Regions from separate parts of the Desulfitobacterium elongatum genome, predicted to be linked through region 2. Evidence: predicted binding sites of a transcription regulator. Region 2 holds the regulator's gene; each other region holds the start of a gene.
The links. The regulator LexA, encoded in region 2, represses DNA repair genes until DNA is damaged. The targets are predictions, from matches to a motif close to CNAACANNTGTTNG.
Positions count from the first base shown of each region.

Region 1: the regulator LexA is predicted to act here: its motif matches at 3,083-3,096, upstream of recA (recombinase RecA).
Region 3: the regulator LexA is predicted to act here: its motif matches at 5,739-5,752, upstream of ACZ42W_RS18795 (Y-family DNA polymerase).

Region 1 covers NZ_AP038772.1:3,157,802-3,165,275, forward strand. The annotation lists gene rny (ribonuclease Y) at 1-1,156, opposite strand, end outside; gene ACZ42W_RS14790 (regulatory protein RecX) at 1,493-1,990, opposite strand; gene recA (recombinase RecA) at 1,992-3,032, opposite strand; gene ACZ42W_RS14800 (TerC family protein) at 3,280-3,972, opposite strand; gene ACZ42W_RS14805 (DEAD/DEAH box helicase) at 4,234-5,826, opposite strand; gene ACZ42W_RS14810 (competence/damage-inducible protein A) at 5,834-7,081, opposite strand; gene ACZ42W_RS14815 (AAA family ATPase) at 7,316-7,474, opposite strand, start outside.
Region 2 covers NZ_AP038772.1:2,252,056-2,259,529, forward strand. The annotation lists gene ACZ42W_RS10615 (hypothetical protein) at 1-5, opposite strand, end outside; gene ACZ42W_RS10620 (D-alanyl-D-alanine carboxypeptidase family protein) at 49-1,026, opposite strand; gene ACZ42W_RS10625 (M23 family metallopeptidase) at 1,157-1,972, opposite strand; gene ACZ42W_RS10630 (LysM peptidoglycan-binding domain-containing protein) at 2,050-2,379, opposite strand; gene lexA (transcriptional repressor LexA) at 2,547-3,161, shown strand; gene ACZ42W_RS10640 (D-alanine--D-alanine ligase) at 3,231-4,316, opposite strand; gene lepB (signal peptidase I) at 4,390-4,947, opposite strand; gene ACZ42W_RS10650 (methionine gamma-lyase family protein) at 4,958-6,223, opposite strand; gene hflX (GTPase HflX) at 6,236-7,474, opposite strand, start outside.
Region 3 covers NZ_AP038772.1:3,962,983-3,970,456, forward strand. The annotation lists gene cooS (anaerobic carbon-monoxide dehydrogenase catalytic subunit) at 1-1,878, opposite strand, end outside; gene putP (sodium/proline symporter PutP) at 2,509-3,969, shown strand; gene ACZ42W_RS18790 (NAD(P)/FAD-dependent oxidoreductase) at 4,106-5,536, opposite strand; gene ACZ42W_RS18795 (Y-family DNA polymerase) at 5,794-7,086, shown strand; gene ACZ42W_RS18800 (hypothetical protein) at 7,140-7,400, shown strand; gene ACZ42W_RS18805 (DegT/DnrJ/EryC1/StrS family aminotransferase) at 7,407-7,474, opposite strand, start outside.

The DNA.
Region 1 (7,474 bases), 910 kb from region 2:
CATGAGTTCCTTCGATATCGTGATCGACAGCTTTACCAATATCATGAAGTAGGCCGGCCCGTTTCGCAAGTTGAACATCTACACCAAGTTCAGCCGCCATCAATCCAGCTAAATGAGAAACTTCTATGGAGTGTTTTAATACATTCTGACCATAACTGGTCCTGAACTTTAACCGACCTAATAAGCGAATCAGCTCTGGATGTAAGCCATGAACTCCCGTCTCGAAGGTTGCTTGTTCCCCTTCTTCGCGTATTCTCTGCTCAACTTCTTTCTGAGCCTTTTCAACCATCTCTTCGATCCGCGCCGGATGAATACGGCCGTCTGCTATTAATTTCTCTAAAGCAACTCGAGCAACTTCTCTACGTATCGGATCAAAGCCGGACAAAATAACGGCTTCCGGAGTATCATCAATAATCAAATCAATACCGGTCAACGTCTCTAAGGTCCGAATATTTCGTCCCTCACGTCCAATAATTCGCCCTTTCATTTCATCACTCGGCAAGGCGACAACAGAGACTGTCGTTTCTGCGACATGATCAGCAGCACATCTCTGAATAGCTAAGGAAATAATGTTCTTAGCCCTTTTATCTGCTTCTTCCTTTGCTCTTGTCTCAATTTCTTTAATCATAATTGCTGACTCGTAACGGACGTCTTCTTCTACATTATGAAGAAGCATTTGTTTGGCTTCCTCAGTGGATAATCCGGACACACGTTCAAGTTCTTGCTTTTCCTTGGCTACAGTCTGAGCCAAATTCTCCTTAAGGACTTCCACTTCATCTTCTTTGCGATGAAGATTTTCTTCCTTACGCTCTAAAGATTCCATTTTCCGATCTAAGGATTCTTCCTTCTGGATGACCCGTCTTTCCATTCGCTGAATCTCATTACGACGCTCACGAGATTCTTTTTCAACCTCATTACGAATATGCATAACTTCTTCTTTAGCAGCTACAACAGCTTCACGACGTTTTGCTTCTGACGAACTATGTGCATTCTCGACAACTCTTTTTGCTTCTTCTTCTGCCGATCCAATCGCTTTTTCGGCCGTATTCTTCCGAATGATCCACCCAACGAAGCCACCTATGCCAAGCGATAAAACAGCTAAAACTCCTGAAACGATTCCAGTAACCTCCAAGTGGACCTCACCTCCCTTAATCACCTACACTTATTTGAAATAATCACCAATTGAATCGAATAAAAATAAAAAAACTGGGCATACGCCAGCCTCTACAAAAAATCCTTAATATAAGACATGATATGTCTATCGGTTCCTACAAACCCACACGCGCTAGTTCGTTACCCTCCATATTATACTAACAACGATGCAATCTATAAGAAAACCTTTTAAGGTTTGATTTACAGAAACAGGCTTCTTTTTAGAGTTTAATATCTTTTGAAAAATTTGTCAAGATTATCCCTTGATTAGGCTATTTCTGAACCTTTTTTTGTCTTGTAGAGAGCTTGGTGGTGATTAATAAAAAAAGAGGAAGAGAGCTTAATCCCTTCCAGCTATTTCATCGATACTATGATAAACCAGTTCAAGTGAATATCCCTTTTGAAGAAGCTTCTGCCCTACTTTTTGTCGGAGGAAAACCTCACGAGGAATTTTAGCATAACTCTTTTTGTATTGATAAGAACTTTCCCAACGTCTCAATTCTTCTGACCATATCTTCTGAGCTTGTTGTCTACATAGTGCCTGTTCCTGGCTTGGTAAATAGGACTCTTCTAGCACGTCAAAGACAAGTTCATCTTCAATTCCTTTATGCTTGAGTTCAACTTCAATACGTTTCTTCGAGTAACTCGATTGCCTACTTCGACAATAGGAAAGTGCATATTCCCGGTCATTGAGATATCCCCATTCCACTAATCGTTCAAGGGCCTTTTCAACTTCATCAGATGCGAAGCCTTTCTGTCCGAGACGCTGAACCATTTCAAAACGAGTATATAGTCGTCTCGATAAATAAGTTAACGCCGCGTCCAACGCCGTTTTCATCCTATTCTTCTTCCTGCACTGTTTCTGGTTCGTCTGAAGAAGGAACAGCTGTTACGCTTATATTCGCGCGAATACGTTTTTCGATTTCAGCCGCAATATCTGGATGCTGTTTAAGAAAGTCTTTTACATTCTCTCTTCCTTGGCCTAACCGTTCTCCATTGTAAGAATACCAAGCTCCAGATTTTGCAATAATGTCCATATCTGTACCTATATCAACAATACTACCTTCGCGAGATATCCCTTCCCCATACATAATATCAAATTCGGCTTGTTTAAACGGTGGGGCTACCTTATTCTTCACGACTTTTACCTTTGTTCGGTTTCCAATCATATCTTGACCTTGTTTAAGCGTCTCCGTACGACGAACATCCATCCGAATGGTCGCGTAAAATTTCAGGGCACGCCCGCCGGTGGTCGTCTCGGGATTGCCAAACATGACTCCGATCTTTTCACGAATCTGATTGATGAAGACAACACACGTCTTACTTTTACTAATGGCGCCGGTCAATTTACGTAGCGCTTGTGACATTAAACGGGCCTGCAATCCAACATGGGAATCGCCCATTTCACCTTCAATCTCAGCTCTTGGAACTAAAGCTGCAACAGAGTCAATAACAACAACATCGACTGCACCGCTCCGCACTAGGGCTTCGCAGATTTCCATCGCTTGCTCTCCTGTATCAGGTTGGGAAACTAATAAATTATCGATATTGACCCCAAGTGCCTTAGCATAGATGGGATCCAGAGCATGCTCCGCATCGATAAATGCTGCAACTCCACCTAACTTTTGTGCTTCCGCGACGATATGTAAAGCGACCGTGGTTTTACCTGAAGACTCCGGCCCATAAATCTCTATCATCCGGCCCCGAGGTACTCCCCCTACTCCAAGCGCAATATCAATGGCCAAGGAGCCTGTAGGAATAACCTCTACTGCCATTTTGGCTGAGGCTTCTCCCATTCTCATAATCGAACCCTTGCCAAATTGCTTTTCGATTTGGCTTAATGCCATATCCAGGGCTTTTAATTTATCAGTCCCGGCCATTCTTTTTCCTCCCTAAAACCCTTACTTTTTAATTTAAATTCGCAGCGAACAAAACACTTGTTCGATAACAATTATACTTTTTTCGGCTTCAGCTTGTCAATTGTTTTTACAGAATACAGCAAAAGGGTTTTCTCAATTCATTAAGAAAACCCTTTAAGCGCCATTCTATCTTACCTATTATCTAAAAATAGGTTATTTGATCTATCCCTTAATTGAAGCACATGCGACCGAACGCGATAAGGCTATATTATGCTGTTTTTCCCGGCTCTTGTTTTTGAACTGCACATTGCCTTTTTTTCAGCCAATTCCCTAAAAGAATAACCCCTATGGCTAAGATCCCAGGAATGAGATACTCTAGAATGTGAATCTTTGTAAGGAAGTGGAAATAGGAATCTTTCAAAATCATCTCTCCTGCAGTGTACCCTAAAAGTCCAGCACCCACCGAAACAATCCAAAAATACTTTTTCATGATATTAGACAATACAGTACTGCCAAAGATAACTATCGGAATGCTGATGAGTAAGCCTAAAATCAGTAGAACTATATTTCCTCCAGAAGCTCCTGCCACAGCTAAGACATTATCTAAACTCATGAGCAAATCCGCAAAAATAATCGTTTTGATGGCTTCCCTCAAGCTGCCTGCAGCATGAACGTTCTCATCACAGTCTTCGCCTTTCAAGAGCTTAACTGCAATATAAGCGAGAAGTATTCCCCCTACAGCTTGTACAAATGGAATCTTTAAAACTGATGCAGCAACTGCTGTTAATGCAATTCTTAAAGCGACTGCACCGAACGTACCCCAGAAAACACCTTGTTTTTTCTCCTTCCCTTCTAAACGAAGAGTAGCTAAAGCTATAACGACTGCATTATCTCCACTAAGCAGTAGGTTAATTCCGATTATTTCTAGTAATGAAGTCCAAAATGTTGCATCAAGTACCATTATAATCCCTATCCCCTCTGACGTTTTTATTAGATTGCTTTCTAAAAGAAAATGTACAAGAGCAATAAATCAAGAATATAGTAGGTCCTCTTAGGATCATGTTCCTTATCGCCTCCTTCACGGATTTAATACATATGCAAGAATCATGCCGAATTCTTTGAATATAAAAAAGCAAGAGGATGTTTCATATCGAAACATCCTCTTGTTTCATGTAACAATATATCGTTACACTATTGCAACATGCTGCCTATTGCAAGAAACTTACCTTGCTTTAGCCGGTTCTACATTAACCTTCCGGCCCTTCATAAAGTTTTGATGCATACAACTCAAGACTCTGTTCGCAAATTGCTCAGGAACTTCTACGAACGTAAAATTATCGTAAATATTAATCATTCCTATGATATTCCCAGGAATTCCACTTTCATCCGCAATCCAACGAACAATATCCTGAGGACGAATTTGCTGTAACCGTCCAATGTTCATAAAAAGTCGTACCATTCCTGGAGCCGCTCCTGTATTGCCGAAGGAGGGATCCTCGTCTTCTTCGAGCCGCTCATCTGCCCCTTCAACAGCAAATTTTAAGGCTGCGGCAGCCACATCCACCGAATCATACTCTTCAAGCAATGAACTCACGATGGAGCGGTAAGTTCCTAAGTGGTTCTTCTGTAACAATTTAATCAATTGACTCTTCAAGTTCTCAGCCTGACGCTCACTCACATCTGCAAGCGTCGGCAATTCTTTACGAAGAATCCGGGTCTTAATTAATCGCTCAATTAACCGGAGTTGACGGTATTCACGAGAGGAAATCAGGGTAATCGCTTGTCCTTTTCTTCCCGCTCTTCCTGTACGCCCGATGCGATGAACATAGGATTCAGGATCCTGTGGAATATCAAAATTGATAACATGAGTTACATTATCAATATCTAACCCACGTGCTGCAACATCTGTTGCAACAAGGAGTTCAATCTTCGCATCGCGAAAGCGTTTCATGACGCGGTCTCTTTGTTGCTGACTCAAGTCTCCATGAAGTGCATCTGCAAAATACCCTCTTGCCTCAATCGCTGCAACAAGTTCATCCACTCCACGCTTCGTCCGGCAGAAAATAATGGCTTGGCCAATCTCTTCCATGTCTATGATGCGGCATAAGGCATCGACTTTAATCTTTTCGCGTGTTTCATAAAATACTTGTTCGATCAAAGGAACGGTGAGTTCATCACGACTAACCGCGATAGACTGCGGATCATGCATATAATTCTTAGCTAACTTCTTAATTTCAAGTGGCATCGTAGCTGAAAAAAGCATCACTTGACGTTCTTCCACTGGGACTTGTTTTAGAATACTTTCTATATCTTCGACAAAGCCCATATCTAGCATTTCATCCGCTTCATCAAGAACGACCATCTTGACATATTGTAATTTCAAGGTTCCACGATTCAAATGATCGAGAATTCGTCCTGGGGTACCCACAACCACCTGACTTCCAAAGCGAAGGGCACGAATTTGGCGATCAATGGATTGACCACCATAGATGGGCAAAGGCTTAATGTGACGGTATTTCCCAATCTTGCTAATTTCCTCTGATACTTGAACGGCAAGTTCACGCGTCGGAGTTATAATAATCGCTTGGACAGCTTGAAACTTAGGATTAACCTTCTCACAGATAGGAATCCCAAAGGCTGCAGTTTTTCCTGTACCTGTCTGGGCCTGTCCGATCAAATCGACTCCTTCCATCGCCAAAGGAATCGCAGCTTTCTGAATGGGTGAGGGTTCCTCAAACCCCATTTCAGATAATGATTGTAATATTTGTTTACTTAGTGAAATCTCACCAAAGGATTGTAAACGTTCTGCACTCAAACTATTGCTAGCTCCTTTCAACTTTCAACATATATCGACGGACCCAATCCAAGGCAGCTTGAACAGATAATTGCCGAATTGAATCTCGTCCCCCATGAAACTGAAACTTACACGCTTCGATACCATCCGGCGTTGCTAAACCAATATAGACTAAGCCAACAGGCTTTTCCTGGCTCCCCCCGCCGGGTCCGGCTATTCCCGTAATACTAACTCCCAGATCAGAATTTGCATACTCTCGGATACCACCCGCCATTTCTAGCGCAGTCTCCGTGCTAACCGCCCCAAACGTCTCGAGAGTATGAGGTTTAACCCCCAAAAACTTTTCTTTAAGCGTATTCGAATAGCTAACTACTCCACCTAAGAAAAAGTCTGAACTCCCTGGTTCTTGAGTGAGTACAGCTCCAAGCATGCCACCTGTACAGGACTCTGCTGTTGCGATAGTCAACCCTCGACGTTTTAAATTCTCGCTGACTAACCCAATCATCGTATCCTCATTTGTTCCGAATACCCGATCTTCTAGACGGGCATATATGAGCCGTTCAGCCTCATTCAAAATCTCCGCCGCCTTTTCAGCATCTCCTCGGGTTACTAAACGGATATGCAACTCCGAGTGCTTTGCAAGCAAAGTCATACTTGGATTTCTTCCTCCGAGGAGATCTTGAAGCTTCTCTTCCACATCAGATTCCCCGAGACCCACAACTTTAATAACGCGAACATGCATCCGGCTTGAATCGACTTGAGCTGCTCGCTCTAAAACCGGCCATACACAATCATCGAACATCGGTTGCATCTCGGACGGTGGCCCAGGTAATATAACAATCGTTTTTTCTTCTTTTCGAACGATGGCCCCTGGTGCCGTTCCGTGGTTATTCGGAAGAATTTTAGTTCCTTCAGGAAAGTATGCTTGTTTCTTTTCCGTCTCAGGCATATTCGTGCCACGAAGTGAGAAAAAATGTCGGATCTTATCAAGACTGACAGGATCGAGAACCATGTTTAATCCAAGAACCTTTGCCACAAGCTCCTTAGATAAATCATCAACCGTAGGGCCTGTCCCTCCAGTTATCACAAGCAGATCCGAACGTTCTATTCCTTGTTGAATTACCTTTTCCAGCCGTTCTGCGTTATCTCCTACGGTGGTATGATAATCTACTTCTATTCCTAACTCCGATAACTTTCCTGTAAGATAGTGTGCACTCGTATTTAAGGTCTGTCCAAGCAGTATTTCCGTCCCTGTAGCGATAATTTCAGCTTTCATAGTATTTTATCACTCTCCCTCTTCAAACGCAAACTTAAGCTCTCTCGTCCTCATCCTATTTATTTCTCGTCTCAAGGAAATCTATCCTTTCAATACAAAGAAAAAAATCGTATTGCAAGATAATTTTTTAAACGAAATGCAAAAAAAATAGAGAACGACAAAGGGATCGTTCTCTACATCTAATTTTGTAGATTTTTTTCAATATCTCAAAAATCGATAATCTCGATTTCAAGCTTATGCTGCATGTTCATCCATCAGAATACGAAGCTTTTCTCCATTGAGAACTTCTTCTCTCTGAAGCAGTTGCGTGAGCTCAACGAGCGTAGATTGACTTTGTAGAACGACCTCTCGGGTACGCTTTTCGAGATGACTTAAGATATCGCGAGAGACATT
Region 2 (7,474 bases):
TTCATATTAAAACACTCCAATATTCAATGTTTCTGGCTAGATTGCATGCTAAGGTGCAAAAAAGCCTGGCGCGGTAACTAGGGAGTCTGGATGACTCGTAATACTTTTTAGCGCTGAACGAGTACGAATCTTTGCCATCGCTTGGTCTAATAATTCAATAGTATCCTTATATCGTTGTTTGCTTCCTAATAAAACTAATAAAATATCACCATCAGGTCTAGTAATATAAGTTACAAGGCATTGACCTGCCTCAGTTGTCGTTCCTGTTTTAAGGCCAATATCCCCTGGGTATATTCCAAGAAGCTGATTCGTATTCTTTATGAGCTTTTTTTGCTTAGAACCACTTGAGCGAGTCCACTCTATAGTGGCCTCCTTCATGTTGACATATTTCATGAGTTCTTCCTTTTTAACAAACGCTAAGGCAATTTGTGCAAGGTCATGAGCAGTCGTGAATTGGTCAGGATTTGGTAAACCATTTGGGGTTCTAAACTTGGAATTTGTGCTACCTATTTTGCTTGCGTATTGGTTCATTGCATTTAAAAAGTCATCCATAGTGCCATAGGCAGAGACGGCTAAAACGATTGCAGCATCATTCGCGCTCTCTACATATAATGCAGTTAAGAGATCCTTGACTAGAATTTGGTCTCCAGGCTGGAGACCAAGCTGTGAGCCTTCGGTATTCCGAACCTCTTCTCCTACCCGAATAAGATCATTTTCATGGAGTTTTTCCATAGCTACTATACCTGTAAGGAGTTTTATTGTGCTTGCAGGTTGGCGTTGAACCTCATCGTTTTCAGCTAACAGCTTCTCTCCTGTTCGTACGTTTAGCATTAAATAACTAGACGTTTCAGCTGGTGAAGAGCCTTTCTTATCCGATACAGCGAGACTAGGTGAGTTTATGGTGGAAGAACCAACTTGTTCCTGCAAGGCGATAGCTTGTCCAGGGACATATGGAAGAACGATTATCCCGAAAGTGATAATCGCTAAAATGAATAAGCATATTCTTTTAGGAATTTTCCTACGCATAGTATACCTTCTTAAAATTGTAGTGTTCGGTTAACAATTATATTATAAAGAATTTGATACTTGTGAGCAAGTCATAAAAATTTTCGTGGATAAATATCATTTGACACCTTTGAATTTCTTCAGTTAGTGTTTATAGTCCTTTTAGATGCTGCCAAACATAGAGGAACGAATAAGGATTAATCCATTCTCCATTTGGCAACTCGATTCCAAAATGTAAGTGATCTGGAGTAGTCAGGGCATCACCGGTATGCCCCATTGTCCCAATTCGAGCTCCCTTTTCTATCTTTTGACCGACTTTTAAGCCAGATTCAATGGATTGCAGATGAGCATAGTAATAATAATTTCCATCCTCTCCCCTGATCCCTACTCGTTCACCTCCGAGTCTATTCCAACCTAACTTTTCGATTTGCCCTGAGGAAACACTGATTAGGGGTGTTCCTTCAGGACCGAACAAGTCCGTTCCTTCATGTTTCCTTGCTCCCCCTTCACGATCTGCTCCAAACGTATTTTCGTACCACGTTTTTCCTTGAACAGGAAAGTCAAAACGGGAAGGTTCAAAGTAAGGTTGGGTCAAGAGGATTTCTCTTCGTCTTTTGATTAGCTTAATCTTGTCCGTTTGGACCTGAATAGTTTCGGATTTCCAGGAAAGTTTCGTGAATGAAATTCCTGAATGTAATTGCTTAATAACGAAAGAGTGTTGCACTTCAGGGAGGCTGCTCTTCAGAGCAAGTAAATCGGCCCATCCTGTTGGAGAGATTTTCTCACCTTCGACTTGACACTTCAAGACAAGTTCGGTGGAAAGGCTTGTTAAGTAAGGATAAATGTCTGGTGCAATTGGAGGTGCTCTATGTATACCTTTCCATGAGGTTAATCCGACGATAAGAAGAACTAAAATTTGAAGTGGCCATAATTTATGACTATTTAACCTTATAAGAGACTTAATCATCGTGTCTCATCTCCCCTCTTCCCTCTTCAGTGCATACTTATGGGGAGAATCAAAACCTTAGAAGCAGAGTGAGAGGATTAGGGATTATTTTGCGAAATGGGAGTGTATATCACTTGACCTGTGCGAATGGTGGCATCAGTTAGGTGATTATAATCCATGATTTCCAGAACAAGTGTACGTGTATCTATTTTTAGTCTCGCATTTTCAGCTAATGACCATAGAGTATCTCCTGTCTGTACCACTTGGGGTTGAAAAATTAATGCCTCTACTCTGTCGTTAGCACGCTGCCAGTCCCAATAAAACCATACGAAACTAGAGAGAAAAAGCAGGATAAGAATGAGGGAAGAAAGAAATTGTCTTTGTGCTTTTCGATTGCGGTATTGACGAAGTGAAGAACAAGTACTCATATTAACCCTCCTATACGTTCCCTTAAATGATGAATATACGAACATAAGTTCTTAGGAACAGTATACGTGAGGAAGTCGATGTTCGTCAATAGTTAAGCGAACATTTGTTTGCAGTTTTTTGAGGTTAATGCTAAAATGAAGTTAATATATGGTGGGGAGGGACTAGTGTGTATCCGGATTTAACGCACAGACAGACAGATATTTTAGAATTCATAAAACGTGTCATTCGTCAAAAGGGGTATCCTCCCTCTGTTCGTGAAATTGGTGATGCAGTGGGATTGATGTCGAGTTCAACGGTTCATGGACACTTGCAAACTTTAGAGGAAAAAGGATACATACGCCGCGATCCAACAAAGCCTCGTGCTATAGAAATCCTAGATAGCTCGAGTGATGTGAACGAGAAAAAGACGGTATCTGTACCCATCATCGGTCGGGTAACGGCAGGACAACCTATTTTAGCACAGGAAAATATCGAAGATACGTTCCCTATACCTGTTGATTTAGTTAACTCTGATAGCGTGTTCATGCTTAGAGTCAAGGGTGAAAGTATGATCGAAGCGGGAATCATGGATGGCGATCTGATTTTGGTACGCCAGCAAAACACTGCCAGGAATGGAGAAATCGTTGTGGCTTTGATTGGTGACGAAGCTACAGTCAAACGCTTTTTTCGCGAAAAGACCCTCATACGCTTACAACCTGAAAACTCAATGATGGAGCCGATTTACTCCCAAGATGTCTCCGTTTTAGGGAAAGTGATTGGTGTATTTAGATTATTACACTAGAATACTAAATAGATAATAATAAATAGAAGAGGACTTGCCAATGGCAAGTCCTCTTCTATTTAAAGGCGTTTATCTTGAAATTTTCCTGGAACGATTATCCTCAAAACGCTCAAAGCCAAGCGAAATGAGGCGACTGATGAGTTCGGTGTAGGGAATTCCGCTCGCTTCCCAAAGTTTCGGATACATGGATATCTGCGTGAACCCTGGCAGTGTATTAATCTCATTGATATAGATGTGATCGTCTTTTGTAACAAAAAAGTCTACTCTACTAAGGCCAGAGGCTTCAACCGCATGGAAAGCACTAACAGCCATCTCTTGTAATTTACAAACAACATCTGGATCAAGGGGTGCTGGAATAAGCAGGCGGGAACCTGTATCTAAATATTTTGCATCGTAATCATAGAAATCATGTGCAGGAAGAATTTCGCCAGGGATACTTGCTTTTGCTTCGTCATTTCCAAGTACACTGACTTCGATCTCACGGCCATTGATATTTTCTTCTACGACAAGTTTGCGATCGTATTGAGAAGCATGTTCTAAGGCGTTTTGAAGTTCGGCTCGATTATGCGCTTTCGATATACCTACACTCGAGCCCAGATTTGCTGGTTTGACGAAGCAGGGATAGCCTAAGGATTGTTCAATATTGGTTATGACTTTCTCTGGGTCAGATTTAAAATCCGTCCTCAGTAATGTAAGATATGCTGCTTGAGGAAGCTCTGCTTCGGAGAAGACAGCTTTCATACGGTCTTTATCCATTCCTAAGGCAGAACCTAATACTCCAGAGCCTGCATAAGGGATGTTCGATATTTCGAACAAACCCTGTATCGTACCATCTTCACCAAAGGGCCCATGTAGGACTGGGAAGATCAAATTAAATTTCCCCTCGTCTGGAAGCTTGCTACCGTCTAAAGCAAGAAAATGTGGATTAGACGGGTCATGCACCAGAGTTACCTGAATTCCCCGAGGGGTTGGATCTTGTTGCCAATCTTCAGGATTTACTCCCCAGAACCATTGTCCTTCTTTGGAAATACCTACAGTTTGAATATCATATTGGTAACGGTCAATGGCTTTTAAAACAGAGCGAGCTGAATTTAAGGATACCTCATGCTCTCCAGATTGTCCTCCAAATAAAATTATGATTTTTGTACGTGTCATTATATGTACCCATCCTCCCTCGGCATTTTTAGTTCATTTTATGTATATGCAAAAAGAAAGAAAAGGCACCCGCCTAACGGGCAAGCGCACCAAAACGTTCAAATGGCCAATAACGGAATAATGTTTTCCCGGAAATATTTTCGATAGGTAAGAAACCCCATTCACGAGAATCAGCACTATTATTTCGGTTATCCCCCATGACAAACACTGACCCTTCAGGAACTTTTACAGGTTCTACATTTTTTATAGGTCGTTCAAGAATATAAGGTTCATAAAGGGGTTGACCGTTAATATAGGTTGTGTGGTTGCGTACTTCTACAGTATCTCTTGGTAACCCTATCAGTCGTTTAATAAAGTCGTCAGAAGCGTGCGCACTTGCTGGAGGGTGAAAGACAATAACATCTCCTGAATGAAGCTGACCAAAGTGTTTAAAAAAGAACTTATCGACGATGACTCGATCCTGGAGTTGAATCGTTGGTAACATGGAGCCAGTCGGAATAACTCTTGCTTCTAAGACATAGGTACGAATCACCCAAGATAAAGCAAAAGCTATAATAACAATTTCGATGAGTTCTAAGATATAGCGAGCCGTGCTTTTTTCAGGCTTCCTAAGCTCATGTTCATTTTCCACGATGTCCACCTCACTTAAGTAATCCCTGTTCCCAAAGTTTTTGAGCCGCTAAGATGTTCCCAAACTTGACATAGGTCATGGATACTCCGCCCTGTTGATAGGCAATATAGGGTTCCCGTAACGGACCATCTGCAGAAAACTCACTTGTAGCCCCTTGAATGAAGGTTCCACCGGCCATAATCACCTCATCTTCATACCCCGGCATTCCAGCCGGAATTGGAAGGATATGGCTGTCAATTGGCGAACCTTTTTGTAATCCTTGACAGAAGGCAATCATTCTCTCTTTGGAACCTAACTTTACAGCTTGTATCAGATCCGTACGAGGAGCTTCAGGAAGCGGGTTGACTTCAAAGCCTAAAGCCTGCCAAAAGGCAGCAGAAAAGATGGAACCACGAATCGATTCACTCACTGTGAGTGGGCTGAAAAAAAGTCCTTGAAAAAAGTGGTGCTGCCATTCAAGGGTCGCACCCACTTCTCCCCCGATTCCAGGCGCAGTAAGCCTACAAGAGGCTTTATCTACGAGTTCTTTTCTTCCTGCAATATATCCTCCTGTAGGGGCTAGGCTACCACCTAGATTTTTAATCAGTGAGCCAGCGATTAGGTCGACTCCTACATCCCCAGGTTCGAGCTTCTCTACTAGTTCACCATAGCAATTATCCACAAAAAGGATGAGTTGAGGATAATTTTTTCTAATGAATTGAACAAGTTCTGAGATTTGAGCAATGTCTAGGGCATTTCGCCAAGTATACCCTCTGGAACGCTGAACAATGAGCATTTTTGTATTGGGCTTAATAACGTCTTTGAATAAGGAGTACTGAATCTTTCCCTCATCATTCAGTGGAATTGCATCATAGAATACCCCGAAATCCATGAGGCTTCCTTGTCCTTTGCCCCGTAAACCAATCACTTCCTCTAGTGTATCATAAGGATCTCCACTAACAGAAACAAAGTGATCTCCCGGTCTGAGTACCCCAAATAAAGCCGCTGCAATTGCATGTGTTCCGGATACAAATTGACCACGCACGAGTGCGGCTTCAGCGCCAAGGACTCGTGCCATAACGCGATCGAGAACTTCTCTACCGCTATCGCCGAGTCCATAGCCAGTAGAACCCTGTAAATGATACGTAGTTACCTTCTCTTCTTGAAATGCCTGTAAGACCTTAGTATGATTATACTCCATTATTTCCAGAATTCTAGGCTCTTGTTTCTTTAGAAGGTTTTCAGCATAAAGTTTTGCTTCAAGAATTGAATCTGGTAAGTTATCTAAAAAAAACACCCGTGTAACCTCCTAATTGGATGAATCACCAGAGGGAAGAAGCTCAAGGATTTTTTTCCACACAGGCTTCAATGAATTGTCCTGAACGAGGGAAAGTGGAATGGGATGGGCGAGCTCCTGAGCTAATCTGTTTAATTCGGAAGGATTGTTTACCTTATCAATTTTATTAAGAAGTGTAATTCGTGGTTTGCTTAAGCAACCTAATTCTTCCAATATACTATGGACCGTATCTGCTCGTTCAAGCGCTTTAGGATGACTCGCATCAAGGACATGGAGTAAAATATCAGCATTTTGTACTTCTTCGAGCGTTGCAAGAAAAGCATGAAGAAGCTGGTGAGGAAGTTTCTGAATAAAGCCAACGGTATCGCTTAAAAGAATATCCGTTTCTTGATCAAGGTGTATCCCGCGTACGACTGGGTCGAGTGTGGCAAAGAGCTTGTCCTCCCCTTGAATCCGATCACCCTTTGAATGTGTAAGCTCCATTGCTTTATGGAGAAAGGTTGTTTTTCCCGCATTTGTATAGCCAACGAGAGAAACAAGTGGAACTCCACTTTTCAGACGCTGACGACGTTGGGTATTTCGGTTCTTTCGGATCTCTTTAAGTTCTTCTTCTAAGAGATTAATTTTACGACGCACTCTTCTTTTGTCTAATTCAAGCTTGGATTCCCCAGGGCCACGAGTCCCTACCCCTCCTCCTAATCTCGAAAGGTTTTGACCTTGCCCCGATAGATGAGGCAAAAGATGTTTAAGCTGTGCAAGTTCAACTTGCAGCTTTCCTTCCCGTGATTTCGCACGTTGTGCAAAAATATCGAGGATGAGAGTTGAACGGTCAAGAACTTTCATTCCTGTAGACTGTTCCAAGGTTCTAGATTGCACAGGAGTCAACTCATCATCACAGATTAAGACATTGGCTCCACAATTTTGCAGCTCATGGGTTAATTCTTCTAATTTCCCTTTGCCTAGGTAGCTGACAGGGCTACCATAACGTTTGGGCTGCAGGAGTTGACCAACCACTTTGACTCCAGCCGTGCGAGAGAGCTCAGCAAGTTCAGCCAAGAGTTCTCGTCCTTCCTCTTCATCTGCTAAGCCCACGAGAAATGCTAGTTCTTCGTTTGAGCCTTTTGAGGAAGGGCCCGAAGGGCGCGAACGTGAGAATCTTGAAGCATCATCATAGGAAAAAGATCTAAACTCTTCAGGATTTAGGGAAATATTTTCAAATCCACCCGATTCCATGAGAAATGCAACATTTAC
Region 3 (7,474 bases), 1.7 Mb from region 2:
GTGTGCTTCAATGTTATTTGCTACTTCCACCGGGTCATCTCCAAGGGCAATCTTGCCACCCGTCAGCCCTTCGACATCTTCCGTCAAAAGTTTTACCAACTGCGGTCCACCCGTTACAAAGGGAGTAGGGGAAAGATGCGTGTAAGCACCATAAGCAACAGCAAACACGCCGTCGATAGTAGCCTTTTGCTCCATCCACTCAGGGGCGGTGACTGCAATAGGCAGTTGTGGGATATCTACATCGAGATGATCCGCTAGTGCCGTAACGAGCATAGAAATCCGCCCGGTATCCGTGCAGGTTCCGAAGCTCAGTACGGGTGGAATCTTTAAGGCAGTGCAAATCTCTTTAAGCCCCGCTCCCGCCATATTCACCGCATCCATATTACAAAGCCCTGCGACCTCTAAGGCATGATTTCCACAGCCTCCCGCTACGACGAGAATATCCTTTTTGATAAGCTCCTTCGTGAGGTTAACCGTGTTCCAGTCTTGAGGGCCATTCCTTAAGGTTGAGCAGTTCGCTAGGGCGACTACCCCTTTAATCTTCCCAGCAGCGATCACTTCGACAAGTGGATCGAGTTTGTTACCGAGAGCTCCTAAGACAGCCTCAGTAGAAAAGCCTGCTATGGCCTTCGTCGTTTTCTGGGGGACCTTTGGTGTGACTTTCCCTTTACGCTTCTTAAAGTTCTCTATTCCCAAATCGATCAGCGCTTCAACCATTTTATCGACTTCGGAGGGGTTATACGGAATCTTGTGCTGTAAGCCTGGGATATCAATGATTGTACTGATGGCGACAAGGGTTGCCTGATATTTCTCAGCATACATATCGATAGCTGGTGGAGAGCAATTTTCTTCCATAGCTAAGACATCCACCGTACCTGTGGCAAGTAACGGTTCGATGGTCATCCAATTCCCCATCAGGCCTACAAATACATCATCCATTTCAAAACGCTGTAGAAGCTCTTGTCCGGTCTCAATTGACCCAATGACGCGCAGGCCTTTCGCCCCGGCTGCTTTTGCCTTTTGTTGAACGTCGGCAGCTTTAGCTCTTTCGATCATTGCTGCTCCTGCCCAAGGTTGGTGACCGTTAAAAACAATATTCACGTATTCCGGATCCATGATTCCTAAATCGACATTCACTTCATGAGGCTGCGGGGTACCAAAAAGAATATCTTGAACCATCTCAAGACCAATCTGTGAGTTGTAAATAGTCGCTAGTCCTAACCGTAGTGCTTTCAGCGTGAGGGAGGCGTAGTTACCATCGACGTTTGTAAGACAGCTTGCAACACAGTTTTGTTCTTCATGAACCGTTCCTGCAGGATAGATATTGAGATCTCTCCAGACCTGCTTGCGCTTTTTAGGAGCAAAGACTTCTACCATCAGATTCGGCTCTTCAACTCCGATTTGTTGCTGATGCTCTAGAAGATCAGCCAGTTGGATCGCCATTTGATTCATATCTTGACTCGTATTGATTCCGAGTTTCTCACACATCCACTTAAGTTTAATCTGATCTTTAATTTTAAAAGGAGTTTTCCCTTCTCCAGTCGCTTTGAGCGTACGGTATGCTTCATAAGCATGATGACTATATGTACCAGCTCCCATGATGTTTTGAAGGAGTAATTTTCTCATAGCCATCGCATCGGGGCCGATACCGCAAACGCCTCTGTCTTGCTCTCCTTTTTCATTAATTCGACAGGGACCTTGCGAGCATTGCTGACAGCTTAAGCCCTGAAGACAGAATTTACACCGAATCTTTTCTTGAGCAGCATAGCGGTCAAATACGTTGGACATTCCATCTTCCCGAATTCGGACAAGCATCTCTTCGACTGAATCATGATAACTTACTCGCCCTTCAGTCTTTTCGAGAATCGTTTCACTCATTTGCCTTCACTCCTTCATCAATTCAAGAAACTTTATCTGAAGTATTCACTTCAACCATTCAACGAAAAGTTTGCACCATTGCTCGATTAAATATGTACTTTTCCATCAACAAATAATTCTTTGGGAAATTTCATCTTTACTTCAATTCGCCAAGTCTCAAAAGCCCCATATAAAAAGACCGGCTATTCACCGGCCCTAAGCGAAAACCCATAACACTATGCCTACCAACGGCGGCGGCGACGGAACCATGGACTAATAATTATAATCGGAAAACCCCACCAGCGACGCCATGGCCCCCGATGTCTCCATCTCCAACGGTTCATACCAAGCTCACTCCTTTTTAAGCTTTATAATTAATGTTTATTCTTTCTACATTACCATAATATGGTTAATATAATTTGTCTTGTGCTTACCCTGCAAGTACTCTTTAATCGTTCCTTAACTTTTCAATCATTATATTAACTTTAAGAGGGAAGAACTCCGTGTAAAGATGTGCAGAGTTTTCACGAAGAATAATGTATACTTATTCACTTGACAGTTCAGAAAATCAAGGTCTATGGTATTATGTACATTACACTGGGAACGTGTATCAAGTATAGAGCAGAAAAATACCGAGGAGTGTGGTTTAGGATGGTTACTGTTTCCGTCGCCTTCTATATGTTAATGATGTTATTCATTGGTTATTATTCCTACAAGCGAACCTCGAATCTATCCGACTATATGATTGGAGGTCGAACCCTTGGCCCCGCAGTCACAGCTCTAAGCGCAGGCGCCTCCGACATGAGCGGTTGGCTTATGATGGGACTTCCTGGAGCCATGTTTACTCAAGGGTTAAGTGCTGGATGGATTATTGCTGGACTTACTCTAGGCGCTTATGCAAACTGGCTCTATGTGGCACCTCGCCTACGCTCCTATACCTTCATTGCTAATGATTCCATTACGATTCCTTCGTTCCTCGGTCATCGGTTTCACGATAAGTCCAATATCCTCCGGTTAGTTTCCGCTCTTGTCATTATTATTTTCTTTACATTTTATGTCTCCTCCGGTTTGGTATCTGGAGCAGTCCTCTTTAATACAACGTTCGGGATGGAATACCATACAGGCCTTTGGTTAATTCTTACTGTAATTGTTACCTATACTCTATTCGGAGGATTCTTAGCAGTAAGCCTTACGGACTTCGTCCAAGGACTCATTATGGTTCTTGCACTTATCCTAGTACCGATCGTTACGATTATGAACAGCGGTGGATTAGGGGCTTCTTTCAGCCATATTCAATCCATTAATCCTGCGCTCTTAGATGTTTTTAAAGGCACTAGTTTTATTGGTATGATTTCTCTTTTCGCCTGGGGATTAGGGTACTTTGGTCAACCTCATATCATAGTACGTTTTATGGCGATATCCTCAGTCGAGGAGATCAAAAAGTCACGTAAAATAGGAATGAGCTGGATGGTTTTCTCAGAAGTTGGTGCTATGTTTACCGGCCTCATTGGGATTGCTTATTTCTCTACCCACGGGCTTAGTCTACCCAACCCTGAAACTGTGTTTATCGAACTAGGAAAAATTCTATTCCATCCGATCATCACTGGATTCCTCATCTCGGCGATTCTCGCTGCAATCATGAGCACCATTTCCTCCCAGCTTCTCGTAACCTCAAGCTCCTTAACCGAGGACTTATACCGAATTCTCCTTCGTCGCTCGGCTTCAGATAAAGAACTCGTTTTTATCAGTCGACTCTGCGTGCTTCTCGTAGCACTCGCCGCTACCTACCTGGCTTGGAGTCAGAATGATACCATTCTAAATCTCGTAGGATATGCCTGGGCTGGATTTGGTTCTTCCTTTGGACCCGTTATCCTTTTAAGCTTGTATTGGAAGCGAATGACGAAATGGGGAGCTCTTGCTGGGATGATCGCAGGAGCGGGTACCGTTATCCTTTGGACTCAATTCCCCGCTCTGAAATCCATCTATGAGATGATTCCTGGCTTTACCATGGGTCTTCTAGCCATTGTTGTTGTTAGCCTTATGACAGCTGTACCTTCTCAAGCGATTCAAGCTGAGTTCGATAAGTCTGAAGCGGAGACGAAATCAAACTAGAATTTCATGTAGCTCCTCAGCATAGGCGCTTTGGGGCGAGTAGCTTTTCATAATTACTCTATATAAAATCAGGAGGCATCCTTATCATAGGGATGCCTCCTTTTGTTCTCAGCAACTTTATTTAGTTTACATCATATCAAACTTCCCCAATAATATCCCGAGCAATGACTATCCCACAAGCTTCGGCTTGAGCTAGACCGCGAGTTACCCCTGCTCCATCTCCACCTGCGTAGAGTCCTTCAATCTCCGTTTCGAAATTATTTTTGAGTTTTGGACGTGAAGAATAGAATTTTGCTTCCACACCATAGAGCAACGTATGCTCCGAAGCAATACCCGGGGTAACCTTATCCAGAGCTTCCATCATTTCAATGATGCTCTTCATGGTAGAGTAAGGAAGAACCAGCCCTAAGTTACCAGGAACCGCTTCTTTTAAGGTCGGTTCAACAAAGCTTTCACTGACGCGCTTTTCCGTGGAACGGCGACCCTTCAGAATATCCCCGAACGTTTGAACCAAGACACTCCCATTCGATAAGTCGTTCGCAAGTCGGGAAATCGCTTTCGCATATTCTGTTGGTTTATTGAACGGATAAGAGAAGTTATGAGAAACCAGCAAAGCAAAGTTGGTATTGTTACTTCCCAAGTTCTTATCATTATAAGCATGACCATTAGCGAGCATTACTCCGGTATGATTCTCAATGACGACATGCCCAGAAGGATTACTGCAGAAGCTTCTTACAGTCGTTCCGACAGAGGTCCGAAAGAGGAATTTACCTTCATATAAATTCTCATTAATATCTTCCATAATCGTATCGAGTGTCTCCACACGAACTCCTACATCAACCTGGTTACTTGTCATTTCGAGCTTATATTTCTTTAGGACATCGCGGAACCATTCTGAACCATCCCGACCAGGAACTACGACAACCTTGGGCGCGTAATACTCCTGATCCTTACTGGTCCGAATCCCACTAACTCGAAGTTTTCCTTCCTCTTCATTGGCTATGATATCTGCGACTTCTGATTCGTAAACCATATCTACTTTATCCTTAAGAAACTCAAAGATGTCCTTGAGGATTTCAAGATTTTGCTCCGTCCCGAGATGGCGAACCTGAGCTCTAAGCAGCTTCAGACCTGCACCTAGGCCTCTTTTTTCAATATCCTTTACTGCGGGAGTATTCGGATTAGTTAAAACCGGGGTTGCTCCATGCCTTAAGTTAATATCGTCAACATACTTGATCAGATTCAAGACTTCAGAAGGTGGCAGATATTCTGTCATCCATCCCCCAAACTCTGTTGTAATATTAAACTTTCCATCTGAATACGCTCCGGCACCACCAAAACCATTAGTGATGGAACAGGCGGGATTACAACTTGCAAACTCTCTTTGCTTATTCGGAGGGGGGCATTTGGAAAGCGTCTTTTTGAGAATAGGACAACTTCGTTTATAAATGTCACGCCCTTTATCGATCAAAAGAACCGATAATTGAGGCGCTTTTGACACTAATTCATAACAGGTATAAATACCAGCCGGCCCTGCACCGACCACTATAACATCATATTTTTTCAAGGTTTCAACCTCCTTCTAAAAAACCACACCACAAACGACTAAACTATACCCTAAGTTCGAGATTATTTCAATAGCATTTCCGAACATTCTCTAAAAAAATACCTTTTTCGTTTGGATTATGCCTCTTTATCCCGTGTTCAAAGGCATTCGACAATGCTAAGAACAAAATACCTTATTTTAGAATATGCGTTTCCATTGATAAAGAACGTATATTCGCATATAATATAAAATAATACGAACACAAGAGAACTTCACCCATGCTATTTCTAAATCAATCTTCCATGGCGGTGATTAAGTTGGGGGCACGCACTATATTCCATATCGATGTAAATTCCGCTTACCTCTCCTGGGAAGCCGTCCACCGTCTACAGCACGGAGATTCCTTGGACCTAAGAACGATTCCTTCCGTGGTGGGGGGAGACCCCTTAACCCGACATGGTATCGTCCTCGCTAAGTCTATTCCAGCTAAGAAGTACAATATTCAAACAGGCGAAACTTTGTTCTCTGCAACCTCAAAATGTCCTAACCTAGTCATTGCCAAGCCAAATTATCTTCTGTTTCGCCAATGTAGCCAAGCATTAGGAGCTATCTTAAAAGAGTATTCCCCCTTAATTCAGCAGTTCTCCGTCGATGAATACTTCCTGGACTTTACCTCTATGGACCAGCTCTTTGGAGATCCCTTAGAAACTGCTTATAAGATTAAGAACCGAATTAGAGGCGAGCTTGGCTTCACTGTAAATATCGGGATTTCGTCAAATAAGCTTCTCGCCAAAATGGCTTCTGAACTCGAAAAACCCGATAAGGTCCACACCCTATTTCCCGAGGAGATTCCCACGAAAATGTGGCCTTTACCTATCGAAGAACTCTTTATGGTGGGAAGGGCAACCTCTCGAAAACTCCTGTCCCGAAATATTAAAACGATTGGCGAACTGGCTCAAACAGATCCTAAACTTTTAAGGATGAGCCTAAAAAGCCACGGTAGTCTCATCTGGAACTACGCCCACGGAATCGAACATTCTCCCGTCAAACCGGGTGGAAGTATTCAAGTTAAAGGCATGGGAAACTCTACAACCTTGCCCTTCGATGTTGAAGATCGCAAAGAGGCTCAACTCGTCCTGCTCTCTCTCATCGAAACCGTAGCCACCCGCTTAAGACAGGGGCAATATTCTGCCCAACTTGTAGCGATTTCCTTTCGGACAAATGAGTTTCTCTCCTACTCCCATCAGCGAAAAATTTCCCACGCTACCGACTGTACGAATGAAATCTGGGAAGTCGCTTGTCAACTCTTTGACGAATTATGGAGAGGTCAACCTCTAAGGCACATCGGAGCTCGCGTTTCAGAGTTTTGCCAAAATGACTTCGTTCAGCTTTCCCTATTTGAAAAAGATTATGAGAAAGAACGAAAAGTGGATCGGGCAGTTGATACGATCCGGGAACGATTTGGCTCAAGCGCCATCATACGCTCTTCCTATCTCCAGTCCGGATTGAAATCTATGACAGGGGGAGTCGTCGCGGAAGAGGAATATCCTATGATGACGAGTTTGCTTTAAGAATTCACTTTTAGACGAATATAGCCAATAGCTTAAAGGGGGGAATGTTCAAAGTGAAGATTATTATGCAACCCATTGAGATGGTCGCTCGTTTTAGCGAAGGCGGAATTCCTCGGCCGGTTAAATATAAAGCGACCTTTGAAGGCGTTCCCGTTATCATTACCATTGACAAGATTCTCTTAAAAACCGAGGAAAAGCTCGCTGGGAATCGTATGATCATTTTCCGCTGCCAGAGCATCATCAACGGACTTCTTAAAGTCTTCGAGTTAAAATATGAGTTAAATACGTGCAAATGGTTTTTATTTAAAATTTAATTTCCTCTAAACCCTTTCGATACACTCAATAAGCTCTTTTGCCACATATTCCGCATCATCGACGGACAGCTTCG